One region of the Blastococcus sp. SYSU DS0753 genome, then DNA from elsewhere that is predicted to be linked to it. Evidence: riboswitches for the same ligand, from Rfam matches in the RefSeq annotation. Region 1 holds a riboswitch; the other holds the start of a gene.

The links. A riboswitch is a leader RNA that binds a small molecule or an ion and turns the genes downstream of it on or off. The one in region 1 is predicted to bind S-adenosylmethionine.
Region 2: linked by a shared signal. The riboswitch ahead of thrC (threonine synthase) and the one ahead of ACI799_RS17190 (bifunctional o-acetylhomoserine/o-acetylserine sulfhydrylase) in region 1 are both predicted to bind S-adenosylmethionine.

Annotation. Positions count from the first base shown of each region.
Region 1 is NZ_JBJHAT010000027.1:1,271-13,021, reverse strand. It holds gene gdhA (NADP-specific glutamate dehydrogenase) at 1-1,191, shown strand, start outside; gene ACI799_RS17225 (uroporphyrinogen decarboxylase family protein) at 1,188-2,222, opposite strand; gene ACI799_RS17220 (gamma carbonic anhydrase family protein) at 2,286-2,819, shown strand; gene ACI799_RS17215 (hypothetical protein) at 2,829-3,314, opposite strand; gene ACI799_RS17210 (cysteine desulfurase-like protein) at 3,320-4,522, opposite strand; gene ACI799_RS17205 (threonine aldolase family protein) at 4,532-5,599, opposite strand; gene ACI799_RS17200 (YdeI/OmpD-associated family protein) at 5,625-6,203, opposite strand; gene metX (homoserine O-acetyltransferase MetX) at 6,245-7,321, opposite strand; gene ACI799_RS17190 (bifunctional o-acetylhomoserine/o-acetylserine sulfhydrylase) at 7,324-8,616, opposite strand; SAM riboswitch class IV at 8,659-8,774, opposite strand; gene ACI799_RS17185 (hypothetical protein) at 8,862-9,377, opposite strand; gene ACI799_RS17180 (mechanosensitive ion channel family protein) at 9,374-10,270, opposite strand; gene ACI799_RS17175 (thioesterase family protein) at 10,380-11,177, opposite strand; gene ACI799_RS17170 (STAS domain-containing protein) at 11,391-11,751, shown strand, end outside.
Region 2 is NZ_JBJHAT010000004.1:182,864-194,614, reverse strand. It holds gene ACI799_RS05710 (HD domain-containing protein) at 1-175, shown strand, start outside; gene ACI799_RS05705 (DUF4031 domain-containing protein) at 117-392, opposite strand; gene ACI799_RS05700 (Gfo/Idh/MocA family protein) at 431-1,426, shown strand; gene ACI799_RS05695 (SDR family oxidoreductase) at 1,423-2,253, shown strand; gene ACI799_RS05690 (hypothetical protein) at 2,361-3,041, shown strand; gene ACI799_RS05685 (DUF72 domain-containing protein) at 3,051-3,875, opposite strand; gene ACI799_RS05680 (VOC family protein) at 3,874-4,257, shown strand; gene groL (chaperonin GroEL) at 4,376-6,007, opposite strand; gene ACI799_RS05670 (cold-shock protein) at 6,308-6,508, opposite strand; gene thrC (threonine synthase) at 6,735-8,036, opposite strand; SAM riboswitch class I at 8,049-8,177, opposite strand; gene ACI799_RS05660 (HAD family hydrolase) at 8,236-9,057, shown strand; gene ACI799_RS05655 (hypothetical protein) at 9,062-9,238, opposite strand; gene ACI799_RS05650 (ABC transporter permease) at 9,280-10,170, opposite strand; gene ACI799_RS05645 (alpha/beta fold hydrolase) at 10,167-11,751, opposite strand, start outside.

The DNA.
Region 1 (11,751 bases):
GAGCGGATCTGCGAGCCGGAGCGGCAGATCATCTTCCGCGTCCCGTGGCAGGACGACCGCGGCGAGGTGTGGATCAACCGCGGCTTCCGCGTGGAGTTCAACTCCGCGCTCGGCCCCTACAAGGGTGGGCTGCGGTTCCACCCCTCGGTGAACCTGGGCATCGTCAAGTTCCTGGGCTTCGAGCAGATCTTCAAGAACGCCTTGACCGGCATGCCCATCGGCGGCGGCAAGGGCGGCTCCGACTTCGACCCCAAGGGCCGGTCGGACGCCGAGATCATGCGGTTCTGCCAGTCGTTCATGACCGAGCTGTACCGGCACCTCGGCGAGTACACCGACGTCCCCGCCGGTGACATCGGCGTGGGCGCGCGGGAGATCGGCTACCTCTTCGGCCAGTACAAGCGGATCACCAACCGCTACGAGTCCGGTGTGCTCACCGGCAAGGGGCTCGGCTGGGGTGGCGCGCTGGTCCGCACCGAGGCCACCGGGTACGGCGCCGCCTTCTTCGCCGACGCCATGATGCGGGCCCGCGGGGAGTCCTTCGACGGCCGGCGGGTCGTCGTCAGCGGGTCGGGCAACGTGGCCGTCTACGGCATCGAGAAGGTGCACCAGCTGGGCGGCACCGTCGTCGCCTGCTCCGACTCCGGCGGCTACGTCGTGGACGACGCCGGCATCGACCTCGACCTGCTCAAGCAGGTCAAGGAGGTCGAGCGTGGGCGGGTGGCCGACTACGCGGAGCGCCGGGCCTCGGCGAGCTTCGTGCCCGGCGGCAGCATCTGGGACGTGCCGTGCGACGTCGCCGTCCCCAGCGCCACGCAGAACGAGCTGGACGGCGACGCCGCCGCCGTCCTCGCGCGCAACGGCTGCCGGTACGTGGTGGAGGGCGCAAACATGCCCGCCACCCCGTCGGCGGTGAAGGTGTTCCGGGAGGCGGGCGTCGGCTTCGCCCCCGGGAAGGCGGCCAACGCCGGCGGCGTCGCGACCTCCGCGCTGGAGATGCAGCAGAACGCCTCGCGCGACCGCTGGACCTTCGAGCACAGCGAGGCGCGGCTCGAGGAGATCATGCGGGACATCCACGCCCGCTGCCACGAGACCGCCGAGGAGTACGGCTCACCGGGTGACCTGGTGCTCGGTGCCAACGTGGCCGGGTTCCTCCAGGTGGCCGAGGCGGTGCACGCGCACGGCTTGATCTAGAGCTCGGCGCGCAGCAGCTCCGCGGCGAGGGCGAGCGAGCGCATCTTGCCGGCCGCGGACTCCCGGGGCAGGTACTTCAGCCCGCAGTCGCTGGTGAGCACCAGGCGGGCGACGTCCACGTCGTCCAGCGCGCGGCGCACCCGGTCGGCCACGACCTCGGGGGTCTCGACCTCCGGCGTGGACAGGTCGAGGACCCCCAGGGCGATGCCCTTGCCGCGCAGCGGCCGCAGCGTGGCCGGGTCGAGGTGCGACTGCGCCGTCTCGACGGCGACGGTGTCGACGGGGGTGTCGGCGAGCTCGGGGAGGAACGAGTAGCCGGTGGGGCGCTCGGAGACCATCGCCGCGTAGCCGAAGCACAGGTGCAGGTGCACCGGACCCGGCGCGCCCTCCACCGCGCGGGTCACCGCCTCGGCCCCGTACTCGCGCGCGACCTCGGGGCGGGCCTGCAGCCACGGCTCGTCGATCTGCACGATGTCGGCCCCGGCGGCGAAGAGATCGGCGATCTCCGCGCGGACGACGTCGGCGTAGGCCAGGGCCAGCGCGCGGCCGTCGCCGTAGTGGTCGTCCTGCGCCTGCTGCGCCATGGTGAAGGGGCCGGGGACGGTGATCTTGACGGTCCGCTCGGTGTGCGCCCGCAGGAAGCGCACGTCGTCGGCCTGGATCGGGGCGGGCCGGGTGATCGCGGCCCGCACCCGCGGCACCGGGATCGGCTTCCCGGACCGGTTGAGCACGGTGCCGGGGTCGTCGACGTCGACGCCGGTCAGCGCGGTCGCGAAGTGGTTGGAGTACGACTCCCGCCGGATCTCGCCGTCGGTGACGATGTCCAGCCCGGCCTCCTCCTGCGAGCGGATCGCCAGCCGGGTCGCGTCGTCCTGCGCCTCGGCCAGCAGGTCCGGCGCCACCCGCCACAGCTCCCGTGCGCGCACCCGGGGCGGGAACTGGTGGGCCAGCCGGTCGCGGTCGATGAGCCAGCCGGGCTGGGGCAGGCTCCCCACGATCGACGTGGGCAACGGGGGGAGGTGCGCGGGCATGCCGGGAAGTCTGCCGGGAGTGCGACCGGTGCGCGCAGCCCGGGGCTGTGCTGAGGTGGGCGGGTGGACGACGCATTCATCGGAGCCCTGGAGTTCGGCGAGCCGCGGATCGACGAGGCCGCGTTCGTGGCGCCGACGGCGGTGGTGGTGGGCGCGGTGACGATGGGCCCGCGGTCGAGCATCTGGTACGGCGCCGTCGCCCGGGCCGACGCCGAGGTCATCGAGATCGGCGCCGACTCGAACATCCAGGACGGCTGCGCACTGCACTCCGACCCCGGCTTCCCCCTGGTCGTGGGGGAGCGCGTCTCGGTGGGGCACCGGGTGGTGCTGCACGGCTGCCGCATCGACGACGAGGTGCTCGTGGGCATGGGCAGCGTGATCATGAACGGCGCGCACATCGGCTCCGGGTCGATCGTCGCCGCCGGCGCCGTCGTCACCCAGGGCAAGGTCTTCCCGCCGCGTTCGCTCATCGCCGGCGTCCCCGCGAAGGTGCTGCGCGAGGCCACCGACGACGACCAGCTGCACATCCAGGGCAACGCGATCAGCTACACCGACCGGCTGGACGCGGCGCGCAGGGTGCGCCGACTGGAGCGCTGAGCCGGCCGGCTACGCCGGTGCGGGGACCAGCGAGTAGAACGCTCCGCCGTCGGCGGTCCGGTCCTGCTCCGCCACCGTGAAGACGGCCTCCTCGCGCGGCATGGTCAGCGGCACCGGACTCCGGGCACCGCAGGGGTCGCCGGCAGCCCGGGGCAGCCTCGCCCACGTCGCCACGCCGTCGTCCCGGCTGAACACGAACAGCACCTGGGTCTCCGACAGATCAGTGCCCGGGAAGCCGGACCAGGAGAAGCCGAGCCGCTCGGTCACATCGCTCTCGTCCTCGTACGGGCAGACGAAGGTGAGGCGTTCCCAGTCGCCGCTCACCACCTCGCGGAGATCGACCGTCGTGCCCGACTCCGCCCCCTCCGCCAGCGCGCGGGTGAGCGCGTCGGCCACCGCTTCGTCGTTCTCGCCGCACCCGGCGAGCGCGGCGGCGCACAGCGTCAAGAAGGCGGCCGTGCGGCGGCCGCGGGACGAGGCGTGGTGTCGGGGCACGGCCGTCAGCCCTCGGCCAGCCACGCGCGCAGGCCGGCGAGCAGACGGTCGACGTCGTCGGCGTCGCTGTAGGGGGCCAGCCCGGCCCGCAGGCCGCCGGTGTCGCCGAGCCCGAGCCAGCGGCTCGCCTCGATCGCGTAGAAGTGTCCGGCCGGCGCGTTGACGCCCCGGCCGGCGAGGAACCGGTAGGCGTCGGCGGGATCGCGGTCGGCGAAGGTCAGCAGCAGCGTCGGGGTGCGGTGCGCCGCCCGCGACCACAGCCGGACGCCCGGCAGCTCCGCCAGCCCGGCCTCCAGGCGCTCCCGCAGCCGGTCCTCGTGCTCCTCGATCGCGAGCATCGCCGCGGCCAGCCGCTCCCGGCGCCGCCCGGAGCCCCCGAGGCCGGCCAGGAAGTCCACCGCCGCCGTCGTCCCGGCCAGCAGCTCGTAGGGCAGCGTGCCGAGCTCGAAGCGCTCGGGCACCGCGTCCGTCGACGGCAGCAGCTTGGCCGGGCGCAGGGTGGCCAGGAACGCGGGATCGGCGGCGAGCACGCCGCAGTGCGGGCCGAGGAACTTGTACGGCGAGCAGAGGAAGACGTCGGCGCCCAGCGCCCGGACGTCGACCGGCGCGTGCGCGGTCAGGTGCACGCCGTCGACGACGAGCAGCGCGCCGGCCGCGTGCACCCGCCCGGCGATCGCGGCCAGGGGCGGTCGGGTGCCGATCAGGTTCGACGCCCCGGTCACCGCCACCACGCGGGTGCGGTCGGTCAGCACCGCCGCGACGTCGTCGGCGGTCAGCTCCCCGGTGGCCGGGTCGAAGGCGGCCCACCGCACCGTCGCGCCCGCGCCCTCGGCGGCCCGCACCCAGGGCCGGATGTTCGCGTCGTGGTCGAGCCGGGTCACCACCACCTCGTCGCCGGGGCCCCAGCCCGCGGCGAGGGTGCGGGCGAGGTCGAAGGTGAGCGCGGTGGCGCTGCGCCCGAACACGACGCCGGTGGGGTCGGCGCCCAGCAGGTCCGCCATCGCCAACCGTGCGGCCAGCACCGTCTCGTCGGCGAACCGCTCCGCGGCGGTGACGGCGCCGCGGTTGCTGATCGGCGCGGTCAGCGTCGCCGCGACCGCGCGGCCCACCTGCTCGGGCACCTGGGTGCCGCCGGGGCCGTCGAAGTGCGCGGTGCCGCTCGCCAGCGACGGGAAGGAGGCGCGGAGCGCGGCGACGTCGAGGCTCACGGCCCGACGCTAGCCGCGGCCGGCCAGTGCGGCGATGGCGGCCCGGATCTCCGGGACGTCCAGGGCCAGCGTCGCGTCGCCCACCGGCAGCTCCACCCGCACGACGGCGGGGTCGCCGGTGGGCATCGCCTGCGGCCAGGTCCACAGCCCGTCGACGGCCAGCGCTCGGGCCGCGGCGGTGAAGGCCTCCGGCGTCGTGCGCAGCAGCAGGTGCAGCATCGGCGTCTCCGGCGGATCGGGGACGACGGTGACACCCGGCAGGTCGCGGACGGCGTCGGCCACCTCGCGGGCGCGCGCCAGGTAGGCGGGCATCAGCGGCAGCCGCCGGCGCAGGCAGGCCAGCGCCGACGCCGCGCCCGGCCACATCCCGAACAGGGTGCCGCCCAGCCGCCGGCGCCACTCCCGGACCTCCGCGACGACGTCGGCCGGGCCGGCCAGGCAGCAGCCGGCCAGCGCGCCGATGCCCTTGTAGAAGCTGACGTAGACGGTGTCGAACAACCCGGCGATCTCGGCCGGCGTGCGGTCGTAGCCGGCCGAGGCCTCCCACAGCCGGGCGCCGTCCAGGTGCGCCGCGGCGCCGCGCTCCCGGGCCCAGGCCACCTGCGCGGCCAGGTCGTCCCACGGCGGCAGCCGCCCGCCCAGATCGCGCTGGGGCAGCTCCACCAGCAGCGCGGCAGGCAACTCGGCGACCGCGTCCAGATCGGTGCGCAACAGCGGCCCGTACCGGTTCCCCGCCGGGCGCAGCACCATGCCGTGCAGCCGCTCGAACGCCTGCTCCTCGTGCCGGATCAGGTGGCTCTCGGGGTGGCAGACGACGGTGCGCCGGCCGCGACGGTCCGCGTGCACGCGCAGCGCCGCCTGCTGCGCCATGACCCCGCTGGGCAGGTACGCCGCCGCCGGCAGGCCGAGCAGCCCGGCGACCTCGGCCTCCAGCCCGGCCACCACCCCGCCCTCGCCGTACCGGTCCGGGGCGGTGCCGGGCGGGACCGTGGCCAGCAGGTCGGCCGGCCGCCACTCGCCGTGCCCGGTCAGCGCGCGGGTGCAGGCCTCGCGCAGCGCGAGGAGGTCGTCGTCCACCCGGGAAGTCTCGCCCGCCGGGTGGTCAGTGGAAGCGGCGCCCCTCGGCCAGCATCTGCACGGCGGCGGCGATCCGCTTGGCCCGGCCCGCCGGCGTGACGGCGGTGTGCACCCGCCAAAGGACGGCGTAGCGGTTCTGGCCGTCGAGGGCGTCGAAGGCGGCCCGCGCGCCGGGTTGCGCGTCCAGGGCCGCGGCGAGGTCGTCGGGCACGGTGATGGTGGCCGCGCCCGGATAGGCGCGTGCCCACCGGCCGTCGGCCTGCGCGGCCGCCACGGCGGCCAGGCCCGCCGGGCGCATCCGGCCCTCGGCGGTCAGCCGCTCCACGGTGGCGACGTTCTTCTGCGACCACACGCTGCGCGCGCGGCGCGGGGTCAGCCGCAGCAGGTGGTAGGAGTCGTCCAGCCGCAGGCCGCGCCCGTCGATCCAGCCGAAGCACAGGGCCGACTCGACGACCTGCGCCGCGGTGACCGAGGGGATGCCCGAGCCCTTGCGCGCGATCTGCACGTAGAGGCCCGGCGCGGTGGCGTGGTGGGCCTCCAGCCAGGCCTCCAGGGCGGGCTGGTCGGCGAACGGCAGCATCGGCAGATCCGTCGGCGCGGGCACGGCCCCATCCTGGACCCGCGGTACGACGGGTTCCGGAGGTGTCAGCCCGTCAGCAGCTCGCGCAGGAGCGCGTCCACCGCGGGGGCCTCGACGAGGAAGCCGTCGTGGCCGTACGGGGAGGAGATCAGCCGCAGCGGGACGCCGAGCGCGTCGGCCACCCGCTGCTGCTGCTCCGGGGGGTACAGCCGGTCGCTGTCCACGCCGGCGACGAGCGCGCGGGCGGTCACCCGGGCCAGCGCCGCCTCGACGCCACCGCGGCCCCGGCCGACGTCCCAGCTGTTCATCGCCTCGGTGAGGAGCACGTAGCTGCCGGCGTCGAACCGGCCGGTCAGCTTCGCCCCGTGGTGCTGCAGGTAGGAGGCGACCGCGTAGCGGCCGTCCTCCTGCACCCGGGTGCCGAAGCGCGCATCCAGCTCCGCCGCGCTGCGGTAGGTGAGGTGGGCGATCCGCCGGGCGACGTCCAGGCCGTCCGCCGGCGGGTCGGCGAGCGGGTAGTCCCCGCCCCGCCAGCGGGGGTCGGCCCGCACGGCCGCCTGCTGTGTGGTCTGGGTGCCGATCTGGTCGGCCGAGGCGACGGCGGTCGAGGCGAGGAAGAAGAGCGCGGCCACCCGGCCGGGGAACGCGACCGCCCACTCCAGCGCCCGCATGCCGCCCATCGAGCCGCCGGCGACGCACGCCCAGCGCCGCACGCCGAGCGCGTCGGCCAGCGCCGCCTCGGCGCGCACCTGGTCGCCGACGGTCACCCCGGGGAAGCGTGCCCCCCACGGGGCGCCGTCGGGGGCGGCCGACGACGGCCCCGTCGTCCCCTGGCAGCCTCCGAGCACGTTGGCGCAGACGACGAAGAACCGGTCGGTGTCCAGGGCGGCACCCGGGCCGACGACGCCGCCCCACCAGCCGGGCGTCGGGTGGCCGGGCCCGGCCGGCCCGACGACGTGGCTGTCACCGGTGAGCGCGTGCTCGATCAGCACCGCGTTCCCGCCGTCGGGCGCGAGCGTGCCCCAGCACTCGTAGGCGATGCGCACGCCGGGCAGGCTCCCGCCGCGCTCCAGCTCGAACGGGCCGGGCAGGTCGAGGAACCGGCGGTCGCCCGCCGGGTCGCCCTCGACCCACCCGCCCACCGTCAGGCCGACTTGGCGGCGCGGAACCCGGCCTCCAGGTCGGCGAGGATGTCCTCGATGCCCTCCAGGCCGACGGCGAGGCGCACCAGACCCGGCGTGACCCCGGTGGTCAGCTGCTCCTCGGGGGTGAGCTGGGAGTGCGTCGTGGAGGCGGGGTGGATGACCAGGCTGCGCACGTCGCCGATGTTGGCGACGTGGCTGTGCAGCTCCAGCGCCTCCACGAACCGCTTGCCGGCCTCGACGCCGCCGTGCAGCTCGAAGGTGAGGACGGCGCCGGCGCCCTTCGGCGCGTACTTCTGCTGCGCGGCGTGCCACGGCGAGGAGGGCAGCCCCGGGTAGTTCACCCGCTCGACGGCGTCGTGGGCCTCGAGGAACTCGGCCACCCGCTGCGCGTTGGCGACGTGCCGCTCCATGCGCAGCGACAGCGTCTCGATGCCCTGCACCACGAGGAAGGCGTTGAACGGGGAGACCGCGGGCCCCAGGTCGCGCAGCAGCTGCACCCGGGCCTTGAGCGCGAACGCCGGCGCGCCGAGGTCGGCGTAGACGACCCCGTGGTACGTCGGGTCGGCGGTGGTGAACATCGGGTGCCGGCCGCCGGTCCAGTCGAACGTGCCGCCGTCGACGATGAGCCCGGCGATGACCGTCCCGTGGCCGCCGAGGTACTTGGTGGCCGAGTGGACGACGACGTCGGCGCCGAACTCCAGCGGGCGGATCAGGTACGGCGTCGCGATGGTGTTGTCGACGATCAGCGGGACGCCGTTGCGGTGGGCGACACCGGCGACGATCTCGATGTCGAGGATGTCGCCCTTCGGGTTGCCGATCGACTCGGCGAAGAACGCCCGGGTGTTCTCCTGGACGAGGGACTGCCAGTTCTCCGGGTCGTCGGGGTCCTCGACGAAGGAGACGGTGATGCCCATCTTCGGCAGCGAGTGGTGCAGCAGGTTGTAGGTGCCGCCGTAGAGCGAGGCGGACGCCACGATGTGGTCGCCGGCCTCGGCGAGGTTGAGGATCGCCAGGGTCTCCGCGGCCTGCCCGGAGGCGACGGCGAGCGCGGCGACGCCGCCCTCCAGCGACGCGACGCGCTGCTCCAGCGCGTCCTGCGTCGGGTTCATGATCCGCGTGTAGATGTTGCCCATCTCGGCCAGCGCGAACAGGTCCGCGGCGTGCTGGGTGTCGCGGAACTGGTAGGCCGTCGTCGCGTAGATGGGCAGTGCCCGGGCACCGGTGGCCGGGTCCGGGCTCGTGCCGGCGTGGATCTGCCGGGTCTCGAAGCTCCAGCTCTGCGGGTCGGTCATGCGCCGTCTCCTCTCGCTCGCGGAGACCCGCGGCGCACGGGAGCTCCGTCCTTGCCGGGGGGCGGGCGCCTCCCGGCCGGCTCTTCCCCTGGAGCACCTCAGACGGAGTAGAGGTTGCCGGGCAGCCAGCCAGGTGCTTCGCGCTGCCTCTCAGGAGCCGAGGTGATCCTAGGACGCGCCGCAGGGGAGTGCGCGCCGCCCCCGTGGCGGGACGGATGTCCCACGTGAAACACCGGCCCCGTCGGTCACCCGGTCGGGGAGGCGGGGTCGGTCTCGTCGCCGGTGCCCCCCGTGTCGCCGGTCGGCTCCGGTCCGGTGGTCTCCGGAGCCGTCGTGGTCGGCTCGGTGGTCGGGGACGGCGAGTCGGTCGTCGGGGTGCTGGGCCGGGACGTCGTCGTCGGGGCCGGCTCCGTCTCCTCGGTGGTCGTCGGCTCCGTCTCCTCGGTGGTGACCGGCTCGGTCTCCTCGGCCTGCTCGGTGACCTGGCCCCGGGTGTCCGGCTCGCCGGGGGCCGGCGGCTTGACGTTGAGGTACAGCGCGAAGACGGAGACGAACAGCACGGCGAGCACGACCGTGGAGGTGCGCGCCCGGCCCAGGTGCTTGGGCACGGCCGACCACCAGCGGTGGCGCGGCGCCGCGGTCGTGCCGGTGGGCGCCCCGGCATCGGCGGCCGCGGCGGCGGGCGCCGTGCTGACGACGGGTTCGTCGGAGGCCCGGGCGGTGGCGTCGGTCGGGTCGCGGCGCTCGTCGGGGGCGGTCACGAAACCTCCTCCTGGACGGCGGTCGCGCCGTCCCGCGCCGCGACCGAGGTGGTGGGCTGCGGCACCTGCATGCCCTGGCTGCGGAAGGCCTGGACGATGCGCGCCCGCAGGTCGCGGCCGACCTCGAACTGCTTGCCGGGGAGCGTGCGGGCGACCACCCGTACGTTCACCTCGTCCAGGCCGAGGGTCTCCACCCCCATGACCGTGGGCGGGTCGAGCAGCAGCGGCCGCATCGCCGGGTCCCGGAACGCCTCCCGGCCCACCTCCCGCAGGATCTCGTTGGCCCGGTTCACGTCCACCGTGGTCGGCACCGGCACGTCGACGACGGCGCGCGCCCAGTCGCGGGACAGGTTCACGACCTTGACGATCTGGCCGTTGGGCACGGTCACGACCTCGCCGTTGGGCGAGCGCACCCGCGTGACGCGCAGGGTGACGTCCTCGACGGTGCCGTTCGCCGGGTCGCCACCGCCCACGACCTGGATGGAGACGACGTCGCCGAACCCGTACTGGCGCTCGGTGATGATGAAGAAGCCGGCCAGCACGTCACCGACGATGCGCTGGGCGCCGAAGCCCAGGCCCACGCCGAGCACCGTGGCAGGCGCGACCAGGCCGGTCACCGGGATGCCGAGCCGGTCGAGGATGAAGAAGACCGAGATCGAGTAGATGAGCACGACCGCCGCCCAGGTGAGCACCTGGGTCAGCGAGTGGCGGTGCTTGGCCGCCTCCGACCGGACCAGCGCGTCCCCGCCGGTGGAGTTCCGGTCGATCCGGTCGGTGATCTTGTCGCCCACCCAGCCGACGAAGCGGGCGAGCAGGACCGAGCCGAGGACGATCAGCACCACTTCGAGACCCCGCCCGGACAGCCAGTCCAGCACGTCTCTCAGCGCGTCCACGGGGCGGCACTCCGATCATCGGGGGAAGCGACCTCTCCACCTTGCGCACCGCCGCCCGGCGATGCCAGCCCGACCCGCCGCCCACTGCCGGTGGTGACGGAGAGATCGCTCACGGCGTCTCCCGCGGCTCGACGAACAGCGACTGCGTGGACCGCCCGATCGGGCCGTCGACGTCGAAGAGGACCGCGAAGCACTGCGCCGCCCCGGTGCCGCCGTGCACGGTCTCGGCGGCCATCCCCAGCCACTCCCCGCGCGGGGGCCGGTGCAGCGCCACGGAGAGGTCGACGTTGGCGAACGTGGCCCGCGTCCAGTCGAGGCTGGCGGAGATGCCGCTCGCGGCGTCGGTCATGACCAGCAGGTGCTGCAGCGGCGTCATCGGCTCTCCGGCGACCAGCTCGCACTCGGGGCGGGTCCAGGCCGTGGCCGGCCCCGGGCCGTTGAAGGTCCCCGCGGCGAACCGCCACTCCAGCGCCCGGTGGTAGGCGATCTCGGTGGTGAAGAACCCCGCCCGCTCGGGGCGGCTCTCCTCGGGTCCGGACGGCGCCGGGTGCGGCTGCCCGGTCGCCGGGGCGGCGTCGTCGCGGGAACGCATCCGCCAGGCCGACAGCCGCATGAGCGGGCGGTCGTCGCCGGTGTCGAGGACCGCCTCCACCAGCTCGATCCGCCGGCCGGGGCGGATCACCGAGGTGCGCACCCGCACCGGGCCGACCGGGACCGGCGCCAGGATGTCGTAGGCCAGCCGCACGGTCTGCCCGCCGACGATCCCGCCGGCCCGCTCGACGGCGCGCAGGAGCAGGGCGGCGGGCGGCCCCGCGTGCTGGTGGGCGGCGTCCCAGGGGCCGATGGTCAGGGCCGTGGCGGTGAATCCGTCGCCGTCGGGCAGGTAGAGGGCCTCGGGCACGTCCATGGACGGAAGTCTGTCGCCGTCGGTCGCCGCTCCGGGCGCCGGGTCTCCCGCGACGCCTCCGGTGCGTGCTGCCGCGGTGCCGCGCTGTTACAGCACGCCTGCCGGGCGTGGCTCTTCGGCCGATCCGGTATCGCAATCCGTTGTACCGCCGGACCGCCGTCCGTACGGTCCGCACGACGGGGGCAGCGACCGTCGGCACGAGGGGGAACACGGATGGTGCGGGCGCACGAGTGGGACATCAGCCGGCGGCTGTCCAGGCCACCCGGGGGGCGCCGACCGTGGTGGGTGTCGCACCCCGCTCCGGAGCCGGCCAGGCTCCGCCTGCAGTGGGAGGCGGCCGGCGGCCACGCCCTCGTCGTGGTGGACGGGGACATCGACCTGGTGACCGCGCCCCAGCTGGAGGCGTTCGTCGCCGAGCGCCCGCTCGCCGGCTGCACGGTCCTCGAGCTCGACCTCGGTGGCGTCCCCTCGATGGGCTCGGGGGGGCTCTCGGTGCTCATCGGCGTCCGCCGGTGGTGCCTCCAGCGCGGCATCGACCTGCTGCTGCGCAACGCCCAGCCCTCGGTGTGGCGGG
Region 2 (11,751 bases), on a different contig from region 1:
GTTCACCGCCGGGCGGATCGCCGTCCTGGAGCGGCTGCTCGGCCTGCCCCGCCTCTACCGGCTCCCCGCCGCCGCGGAGTGGGAACCCCTCGCCCGCGCCAACCTGACCGCCGAGCTCACGCTCCTGCGGTCCCGCGCTTCCGCTGCCGCAGACCCGCCGCCAGGAGACGGCTGAGCAGCTCGCGGCAACCCACCGGCAGCGCGCCCGCGGCGACGGCGGCGTCGTAGAGGTCCGCAGGCACGTCGTAGTGGTCACCCTGGAACGCGCGCCGCGGGATGCCCAGCTCGGCGGCGACGAACGCGTGCAGCTCGTCGTAGGAGACGTCGCTGACCAGGTGCGACCACATCCGGCCCCGCCAGGGCCACACGGGGCTGTCGATGAGCACGGCCACGAGGAAGCAGTGTGCCCGGCCCGGCTAGCGTCTGTCGGGTGAGCAACGAGATCCGCTGGGGAATCGTCGGGCCGGGCCGCATCGCCGAGAAGGTGGTGGAGGACTTCGCGGTGGTGGAGGGCGCCCGCGCGGTCGCCGTCGCATCCCGGTCGCAGGAGCGGGCCGACGGGTTCGCCGCGCGGCACGGCCTGGAGCGCGCCTACGGCTCCTACGCCGAGATCCTCGCCGACCCCGACGTCGACGTCCTCTACCTCGCCACCCCGCACCCGCAGCACCACGCGATCGCGCTGGGCGCCCTGCGCGCGGGGAAGGCGCTGCTCGTGGAGAAGGCGTTCACCGCCACCACCGCCGGGGCCACCGAGGTCGTCGACCTGGCCCGCGGGACGGGCACCTTCGTCATGGAGGCGATGTGGACCCGCTTCCAGCCGGCCGTCGTCGCGCTCAACGAGCTGGTGGCCGACGGGGCGATCGGCGAGGTGCGCTCGGTGCAGGCCGACCTGGGCGTCGCGCGCGAGTACGACCCGGTCGACCGGCTGTTCGCCCTGGAGCTCGGCGGCGGCGCGCTGCTCGACCTCGGCGTCTACGTCGTCTCCTTCGCCCAGATGCTGCTGGGCACGCCCGACCGCGTCGTCGCCACCGGCTCGCTGTTCCCCTCCGGCGCCGACGCGGAGGCGGCGATCATGCTCGGCTGGGACGACGGCCGCAACGCCGCGCTCACCACGTCGCTGAAGTACGCCCTGCCGGGGACTGCGCGCGTGGTGGGGACGACGGGCTGGATCGACGTCGTGCCCCGCTTCCACCACCCGCAGACCATCGTGCTGCACCGCGCGGGTGCCGAGCCGGAGGAGATCACCCGGCCGCAGACCGGTGCCGGGTACGCGCACGAGCTGCTCGAGGTGACCGAGTGCCTGCGCGCCGGGCGGACCGAGAGCGCCGTGATGCCGCTGGCCGACACGCTCGTCGTCCAGGACGTGCTGGGCCAGGCCGCCGACCAGCTGGGCGTTCGGCACGCCGAGGCGGTCGACGTCCTGTGATCGTCGTGACCGCCGCGGGCGGGGCCACCGGCACCGCCGTCGTCCGGGCACTGCTGGCGCGCGGGGAGCAGGTTCGCGCGGTGGTGGCGTCCCGTCGACCGCGGCCGGAGCTCGACGGCGCTGAAGTGGTCGTCGGCGACCTCACCGGCGATCTCTCCGCCGCGCTCGCCGGCGCTGACGCCCTGTACCTGATCTGGCCGAACTTCGACCCGGACGAGGCGACCGGTGCCCCCGCCGTGCTGACCGCCGCCGCCCGCGCGGGCGTCCGCCGGCTCGTCTACCACTCGGTGCTGCGGCCCCAGATCCGCGCGATGCCGCACCACGCCGCGAAGGACCGCGTGGAGGAGGCGCTGGACGGCGCCGTCGCCGGCACGGCCGCGCGGTGGCGGGTGCTGCAGCCCTGCGCGTACGCCGCCAACCTCGACGGCGCGATCGGAACGGCGACCGCGACCGGTGAGCTGCCCAGCCCGTGGGGGTTGCAGCAGGCGCAGTCCTTCGTCGACCTCCGCGACGTCGCCGACGCCGCTGCGGTCCTGCTCACCGAGGACGGCCTGGACAGCGGCACCTTCGAGGCCGTCGGCCCCGAGGAGCTCACCGCCCCCGACGTCGCGGCGCTGCTCACCGGGCGCTCCGGGCGGCCGGTCACCGCGGTCGACGTGCACGCCGAGGACGACGGGAGCTACGCCGGGCGCTGCCGCACCACGATGTTCGACTGGTACCGGGAGCACGGCTTCACCGGCAGCCCGCGGGTGCTGACGACGCTGCTCGGCCGGCCGCCGCGGACGTTCGCCGAGCACCTCGCCGACGGGGTGCCGGCGGGCAGCTGACCGTCCCCCGACCGGGTGGCTCGGCTGCAGCAGTCGCCGGAGCCTGCCGATGTGGAACGGGAACGGCCGTACCGACGGCCGTCCGTCCCGAGGGGATACGAACGTCCATGGCTCTGCTCGAAGGTCTGGCCGCACTGGCCGCGAAGTTCGCCGGTGCCAGCACCGTCGCCCAGGTGGCGACCGGTGTCGGCATCGCCACCGCCGGCGTGACCGGCGCGGGCGCCGTCGGTGTCCTCCCGGCGCCGGTGCAGGACGCCGTGGCGAGCACGGTCGAGACGGTGACGCCGTTCGACCTGCCGGAGTCCGAGCTCTCGACCGAGACCGAGACCGAGACCGATGCGCCCGTCGGCGACACCGAGGTCGACCCCGTGACGACCGAGGACGAGGCCACCGACGACGAGGTCGTCGAGGAAGAGGCCACCGAGGACGAGGCCACCGAGGACGAGGCCGCCGAGAACGAGGTCGTCGAGGAAGAGGCCGCCGAGGACGAGGCCACCGAGGAGCAGACGGGCGCCCGCGGCCTGGACAACGCCATCGCCCACGCGAACGAGCACGCGCAGGGGGCGCTGCAGGCGGCCCAGGCCCGTCAGGCGGCCCACGACGCCGAGAAGGCCGCCCGCGACGCGGCCCGGGACGCGGAGAAGGCCGCCCGCGACGCCGCGAAGGCCGCTCGCGCCGCCACCGCCCCGGTCGAGGAGACCGTCGCCGAGCCCGAGGAGACCGCCGGTGCGGCCACCGGGAAGCCCGCCGACCAGGGCCCGAAGAACCAGGGGCGCGGCGGCAACTGACCCACGCGGTCAGACCGGGGGGACCTCCACCGGCGCCCAGGCCAGGCCGGTCGCCTGGTCGGCCGTGGGAACGCGGGTCGGAGTCCCCCCGGCGCGGCGGACGCACTCGGCGAAACGGACGGCGTCGATGACCGCGGCGCAGCCCGGGTCGTTGTTGAAGTAGACGAGGACGTCCGCGTCGCCGTAGGTGGTCGCGATCCGCTCGGCCCACAGCTGCAGGGTCTCGGCGCGGTAGCCCCAGCCCTCGAAGCCGTGGTGGAAGCGCAGATAGCCCCAGTCCGTGGTGCGCCAGAGCGGCGCGATCGGCTGCTCGTCCCGGTCGGCCCAGCACAGCGCGGCGCCGTAGCGCTCTAGCAGGGCCCGCACCTCGTCGGTCCACCACGACTCGTGCCGCGGCTCCACGGCCACCCGGGTACCGGCCGGGAACTGCGCCAGGCACTCGCGCAGCAGCTCGGGGTCGGCCTTCAGCGTCGGCGGCAGCTGCAGCAGCACCGTGTCCAGCTTGCCGGCGAGCCCCGCGGCGCGGCCCATCAGGCGGGCGACCGGCTCCTCCGGCTCGCGCAGCCGCTTGATGTGGGTGAGGAACCGGCTGGCCTTGACCGCCCACCGGAAGTCCGGCGGGGTGCGCTCCCGCCACTTCACGAACGTCTCGTGCTCCGGCAGCCGGTAGAAGGCGTTGTTGCTCTCCACGGTGGCGAAGTGCTGCACGTAGTGCTCCAGCCACAGCCGCTGCGGGAGCTTCGGCGGGTAGAAGGCGCCCCGCCAGTCGCGGTACTGCCACCCCGACGTCCCGATGATCACGGCCACGGACAGCCGCCTACCCTCCGCGGTCATGGCTGACGCACCCGCGCGCTTCAAGGACCTCTGCCTCGACGCCAACGACCACCACGCGCTCGCCGACTGGTGGTGCGCCGCCATCGGCTACGTGCGGCGCGACTCCCTCGAGGACGCCGAGAACCCGGAGGACGACGAGCCGCGCCCGCACGACTGGCCAATCCCGATCGTCGACCCGGCCGGCGAGGGACCGCTGGTGTGGATCGTCCCGGTGCCCGAGCGGAAGACCATCAAGAACCGCATGCACTTCGACGTCGTCGGTGAGACGTGGCCGCTCATCGCGGCGGGTGCGCGGATGGTGCGGGAGCAGGATGACGAGATCGAGTGGAGCGTCCTCGCCGACCCCGAGGGCAACGAGTTCTGCGTCTTCGCCCCCGAGTGAGCTGAGCTTCCGCGGCGAGGGCGCCCCGGACGCCGACAGGGGCGGCCCGCTCGGAAGCGGACCGCCCCTGCCGGGCAGTGCTGGTGGTGCAGTGCTCCTCAGCGAGGAGCGGGCGGACTCAGAAGTCCATGCCGCCCATGCCGCCCATGTCGCCACCCGGAGCGGCCGCAGCGGCCTTCTCCGGCTTGTCGGCGATGACGGCCTCGGTGGTGAGGAAGAGCGCCGCGATGGAGGCGGCGTTCTGCAGCGCCGAGCGGGTGACCTTGGCCGGGTCGATGATGCCGGCCGCGACCAGGTCCACGTACTCGCCGGTGGCGGCGTTGAGGCCCCAGCCGGTCTCCGAGTTGCGCACCTTCTCCGCCACGACGCCGCCCTCGAGGCCGGCGTTGATGGCGATCTGCTTCAGCGGCGCCTCGAGCGCGACGCGCACGATGTTGGCACCGGTCGCCTCGTCACCCTCGAGCTCGAGCTTGTCGAACGCGACGGCCGTGGCCTGCGCGAGAGCGACGCCACCACCGGCGACGATGCCCTCCTCGACGGCGGCCTTGGCGTTGCGCACCGCGTCCTCGATGCGGTGCTTGCGCTCCTTGAGCTCGACCTCGGTCGCGGCGCCGGCCTTGATGACGGCGACGCCACCGGCCAGCTTGGCCAGGCGCTCCTGCAGCTTCTCCCGGTCGTAGTCGGAGTCCGACCGCTCGATCTCGCTGCGGATCTGGTTGACCCGGCCCTGGATCTGGTCGGTGTCACCCGCACCCTCGACGATCGTCGTCTCGTCCTTGGTGACGACGACCTTGCGGGCCCGGCCGAGCAGCTCGAGGTCGGCGGTGTCGAGCTTGAGGCCGACCTCCTCGCTGATGACCTGGCCACCGGTGAGGATGGCGATGTCGCCCAGCATGGCCTTGCGGCGGTCACCGAAGCCCGGGGCCTTGACGGCGACGGACTTGAAGGTGCCGCGGATCTTGTTCACGACCAGGGTCGCGAGGGCCTCGCCCTCGACGTCCTCGCTGATGATGGCCAGCGGCTTGCCCGACTGCATGACCTTCTCCAGCAGCGGGAGCAGGTCCTTGACCGAGCTGATCTTCGAGTTGACGACGAGCACGTACGGGTCGTCGAGGACGGCCTCCATGCGCTCGGTGTCGGTGACGAAGTAGGGCGAGATGTAGCCCTTGTCGAAGCGCATGCCCTCGGTGAGCTCGAGCTCGAGGCCGAAGGTGTTGCTCTCCTCGACGGTGATGACGCCTTCCTTGCCCACCTTGTCCATCGCCTCGGCGATGAGCTCACCGATGGCGGGGTCGGCGGCGGAGATCGACGCGGTGGCGGCGATCTGCTCCTTGGTCTCGACGTCCTTGGCCGTGGAGAGCAGGTACTCGCTGACCGAGGCGACGGCCTTCTCGATGCCCTTCTTCAGGGCCATCGGGTTCGCGCCGGCGGCGACGTTGCGCAGACCCTCGCGGACGAGCGCCTGGGCGAGCACGGTGGCGGTGGTGGTGCCGTCACCCGCGACGTCGTCGGTCTTCTTCGCGACCTCCTTGACGAGCTCGGCCCCGATCTTCTCCCACGGGTCCTCGAGCTCGATCTCCTTGGCGATGCTCACACCATCGTTGGTGATGGTGGGCGCGCCCCACTTCTTCTCAAGAACGACGTTCCGGCCACGGGGGCCGAGGGTCACCTTGACGGCGTCGGCGAGGGTGTTCATCCCTCGCTCGAGGCCGCGGCGCGCCTCTTCGTTGAACGCGATCATCTTGGCCATGTGGTGATGTCCTCCGAGCATGGATCGCTGCACGGCCGGGTTCGGCGCCCGCGACGGACGACACCAGCGACGTGGACGCTCCGTCGGCCCACGGACCGGTGCCTCACCGTTCCGACCTGATTGGCACTCAGGAGCCCTGAGTGCCAGAACCGAGTTTGGCACTCGACCCCTGCGAGTGCAAGAACGGGGGTCGCTTCCCCCCTTCCAGGGGGTTCTCACCGTGGCCGGCGCGGCCCCGGGAACGACCGAGGCCCGGTCCCCCGTGGGGAACCGGGCCTCGGCCGGTGTTGCCGAGTGGTCTCAGGCGCTGCGGACGGCGTCGGCCTGGGGGCCCTTGGCGCCCTGGACGACCTCGAACTCGACCCGCTGCCCCTCGTCGAGGCTCTTGTACCCGTCCATCTGGATGGACGAGTAGTGGACGAAGACGTCCTCGCCGCCGTCGACGGCGATGAAGCCGAAACCCTTCTCGGCGTTGAACCACTTCACGGTGCCCTGTGCCACGTGTGCTCCCACGTTTCGTGCGTGCGGCGCCCCATCGCTCTCGATGTGGCGGGGTCTCGCTCTTCCGCCCGCCGAACACGAACGTGGAACTCGAACCGCGCGAGACGGTACAGCAGAGAAGCGCAGGTGACAGCCCCACGCGCGCACGACGCACCCGGATCCGGCGACGACGTCGCCCGGACCGGGGAACCGACGGGGACTCTACGCCCCCCGCCGGACGGACCGCTCAGCCGATGAGACCGGCCGCCCGCACCGACTTCAGCGACGGCTCGACCCGGTGCGTGGGACCGACGACCGGCTCCAGCGGGTCGAGGGTCTTCAGGCCCTCCCCGGTGTTGAGGACGACGGTCTCCTTGGCCGGGTCCAGCTGGCCGCCCTCCACCAGCTTGCGCAGGACGGCGACGGTCACCCCGCCCGCGGTCTCGGCGAAGACGCCGGTCGTACGGGCGAGGTCGCGGATGCCCTGGACGATCTCGTCGTCCCCGACCCGGGCCACCGAGCCGCCGGTGCGGCGGATCGCGTCGAGCGCGTAGGGGCCGTCGGCCGGGTTGCCGATGTTCAGCGACTTGGCGATGCCGGTGGGCTTCACCGGCTTGACGACGTCCCACCCGTTGTCGAAGGCGGTGGCGATCGGGTCGCAGCCGGCCGACTGCGCACCGAAGATCGTCCACTCGGTCGCCTCGACGATGCCCGCGGCGGTGAGCTCGCGGAAGGCCTTGTCCACCTTGGTGAGCAGCGACCCCGACGCCATGGGGATGACGACCTGGGCCGGGATCCGCCAGCCGAGCTGCTCGGCGATCTCGTAGCCCATCGTCTTGGAGCCCTCGGCGTAGTAGGGCCGCACGTTCTGGTTGACGAAGGCGGTGTCCTCGAACTCGTCGGTCTCGGCGAGCTCGCTGGTCAGCCGGTTGACGTCGTCGTAGGAGCCGTCGACGGCGACCAGGGTCTGGCCGTAGACGGCGGACTGGACGACCTTGCCGGGCTCCAGGTCGCTCGGGATGAAGACGAACGACGGCAGGCCGACGCGGGCGGCGTGCGCGGCGACCGAGTTGGCCAGGTTGCCGGTGGAGGCGGCGGCGATCTTCGTGTACCCGAGCCCCTTGGCGGCGGTCGCGGCGAGGCTGACCACGCGGTCCTTGAAGGAGTGGGTGGGGTTGGCCGAGTCGTCCTTCACCCACAGCCCGCCGGTGAGGCCGAGCTCGGCGGCGAGCCGGTCGGCGCGGACCAGCGGGGTCATGCCCGGGTCCAGCGAGACGCGGTCGGCCGGGTGCTGACCCACCGGCAGGAGGGCCACGTAGCGCCAGATGTTCTGCGGCCCGGCCTCGATCTGCTCGCGGGTGACCGCCTTCATCAGCTCGGGGTCGTAGTCGACCTCCAGGGGGCCGAAGCACTCGGCGCAGGCGTGCTCGGCGATGAGCCCGAACGTGGCGCCGCAATTGCGGCAGACGAGCCCGCGGGCGGGACACGGGGGCACGGGGCCACCGGCGCTGGAGTCGGCCTGGACGGATCCGGGAGCGGTGAGGGTCATGCGACGACTACCTCCTCATCTTCCCCGCAGCGGGCCGTCGAGCCGCGCGGGACGGAATTGGCACCTCCCGCTGCACGTGCGCGCAGGCGGCGGTTGCCGGGGCTTCGTCGGGCCGTGTCCCTCTGCCCCTCTGGATGAGTGAACGGCGTGAACTGTACCCAGTCGCGAGCCGGGGCCAGCGGCCGGACAGGATGGCCTGGTGAGCACGCGCGTCGTCTACACCGATCTCGACGGCACGATGGTGGGTCCGCGGGGCTCCTTCTGGCACACGGCCGGGCGGGAGCTGACCGACGGGCCGGCCGCCGCGCTGCTCGACCTGCACCGCGCCGAGGTGGCGTTGGTGCTGGTCAGCGGCCGGACGTACGAGCAGGTGGTGGAGGCAGCGCGCATCTTCGCCGCCGACGGCGCCATCGCCGAACTCGGCGCCACCATCGGCTGGGGATCCGGGCGGACCACCCACCGGCTGCGGGGCGCGCTGCCGGAGGAGTACGGCGACCGCACGCCGATGGACGTGATGGGCGAGCTCGGCGTCGTCGAGGAGCTGATCGCCGCGCACCCGCGGCGGCTGGAGTGGCACTCCCCCTGGCACGCGACGCACGCCACCGATGCGCTGCTGCGCGGACGGGTCGACGCCCTCGCCGTCGACGCCTGGCTGGCCGAGCGGGGCGTGGGCTGGCTGACGCTCAAGGACAACGGCGCGATCCCTGCGGCGTCCTGGATGGGCCTGGACGACGACGCCGCGCCGCCGCGGGTCTACCACCTGATGCCGCGCGGCATCTCCAAGGGCGCGGCGATCGCCTGGGACCTGGAGCGGCGCGGCCTCTCCCCCGACGATGCCGTCGCGATCGGGGACAGCGTCAGCGACCTGGACATGGCGCCCGCGGTGGGCCGGCTGTGGATCACCGCGAACGGGGGCGCCGTCGACGGGATGGCCGAGCTGCTCTCCGCCCTCCCCAACGTGACGGTCACCGATGCCCCCATGGGCGAGGGCTGGGCCCAGGCGGTACGCGCGTCCCTGTGAGCGCTCAGCTGCTCCCGCCGCTCCCCGCACGGGACCGTCTGGCGACCAGCACACCGACGAGGACGGCCACCAGCACGATGACCACCAGCTCGACGGAGCCGATCGCGCCGAGCAGTGGCAACAGCAGGAGCAGGACGACGAAGCAGACGACCCCGGCCACGAGACCCCACAGTCCGCTCATGCAGGACAAGCTACGTCGGCGACGGCCTCGCGGGCAGGGGGTCAGCTGGTGACGTCGCGGCGGGCGAAGTGGCGGAAGCCGAGTGCGGTGAAGACGGCGATGTAGACCAGTGACTGGATCACGCCGCGGAACAGGTCGCCGTCGTCGACCGGCGTCTGCAGCAGGTCGGTCCAGGCGAACTCCTCCGCCGTCGGGAACCAGTCGCGGATCGACCCGAGCTGCTCCACCTGGTCGAGGATGGCGAAGACGAACATCGTGAACACCGCGCCCCCGACCGCCGCCAACGGTGCGTCGGTGATCGTGGAGAACCAGAACGCCAGCGCGCCGACGACGAGCAGGTGGACGGCGAGGTAGCCGAGCATCCCGGCCAGCCGCAGCATGCCCTCGCCCTGGTCGATCCCCACCCCGACCGGCGTCCGGATGTCGTCGAAGCCGAACGCGATCCCACCGGCGACTACAGCGACCGCGGCGAGCGTGACCAGCGCCGCCACCGACTGCACGAGGGCGGCCAGCCACTTCTGCCGCAGCAGCCGCATCCGCGGGACCGGCGTGGCCAGGGCGTACCGCAGCGAGCCCCACTGCGCCTCGACGGCCACGGTGTCGCCGAAGAAGAGCGCGTAGACCACCACGAGGAAGAAGCTGGTCGTCGCGAACAGCACGAACAGGGTGAAGTTCAGCCCGCTCGCCGTCGCGACGTCGACCAGGTTGATCCGGTTGTTCTCCGCCGCCTCCTCGCTGGCGCCCAGCTGGAGGGCGGCGATGAGCACCAGCGGGAGCGCCACCATGAGCGCGAACACGCCGATCGTGCGGCGGCGCTTGAACTGCCGGCGCAGCTCCACCGACAGCCGGAGCGTCCGCTCCGGCCGGTAGCCGGCGACCGCGCCGGTCGACTGCACGTGCTCGGAGTCCACGGATCGACTGGTCGTGCTCATGACTCCCCCACCAGGGCCAGGAAGGCGTCCTCCAGGCGTCGTCGCGGCGTGAACTGCTCGACGGCGATACCGGCGGACACCAGCGCCTGCAGCACGTCGGCGCGGCGGGCGCCGTCCAGCTCGGCGACCAGGCCGTCGTCGCCGCGCGCGCCGGTGACCCCGGGCAGCGACGAGAGGACGGCGATCGCCCGGTCGGTGTCGGCGTCGTCGGCCAGGCCCACGAGCACCGAGCCACCGGTGCCGACGATCTCCTCCACCGTGCCCTGCACGATCTTCTGGCCCTTGGCCATGACCACCACGTGGCTGCAGGTCTGCTCGATCTCGCTGAGCAGGTGGCTGGAGACGATCACGGTGCGCCCGGTGGCCGCGTAGGAGCGCAGCACGTCGCGCATCGCGTGGATCTGCGGCGGGTCGAGCCCGTTGGTCGGTTCGTCGAGGACCAGCAGGTCGGGCAGGCCCAGCATCGCCTGGGCGATGGCGACCCGCTGGCGCATGCCCTGGCTGTACCGGCGCACCGGCCGGTCGATGGCGGCGCCGAGCCCGGCGACCTCGATGGCCTCGTCCATGTGCGCGTCCTCGGCCGGCCGGCCGGTGGCGGCCCAGTACAGGGTGAGGTTGTCGCGGCCGGACAGGTGCGGCTGCAGCCCGGTGCCCTCCACGAAGGAACCCAGCCGCGACAGCACCGGGGCACCGGGGCCGGCAGCGTGCCCGAAGACGCTGATCCGCCCGTCCGTGGGCCGGATGAGGCCCATCAACATCCGCAGCGACGTGGTCTTGCCGGCGCCGTTCGGCCCGAGCAGGCCGAGCACCTGCCCGCGGCGCACCTCGAACGACAGGTCGCGCACCGCGACGAAGCCGTCCTTGTAGGCCTTCGTCACGCCCTCGAAGCGCAGGGGGACGTCCTCGCCGTCGGGCTCGACGCTGGACAGCTGCCGCTGACGACGCCGGCCCCACCACAGGCCGGCCAGCCAGCCGAGCAGGCCGAGCCCCGCGAGGAGGCCCAGCAGCACCCACCAGCGCGAGGCACCGGTCGCTGCCCCGCCCTCGCCGGAGACCGTCGGTGCGGCGAGCTGCGCCTCGCCCGCGGCCACGCCGTCGGCGGCGCCGGGCGAGGCGAGGCCCACCGAGTAGACGGCCGACTCGGCGGGCAGCGCGTACGCCTGGTCGGTGGAGGACACCAGCACGCGCATGGTGTGGCCCGCCTCGAACCGGTGCACGATCGCGGGCAGGGTCACGCTCACGCGCGTCGGGGCGGTGGGGTCGGTGGAGACGTCGGGAAGCGCCAGGGGCGCGACCAGGCCGCCCGGCAGCGTCGTCGCGCCGTCGGGCCCGACGTCGTAGAGCTTGGCGAACAGGGTGGCGCTGCCGCTGGGCGAGGCGACCGCGAGGTCGACCGTCGAGGCGCCCACGACCTCGACCGGGGCGTCGAGCGGGGCACTGTCGAAGACGGCGTACTGGCCGGGGATCTCCGCGGTGGTCCCGCCGAGCGCCGACGTCAGGGCGCCCAGACCCGGGACGGTGGTGAGGGACGCGGGGGTGCCGCCGGCCGGGGTGACCACCGGCTGCACGGGTCCCTCGACG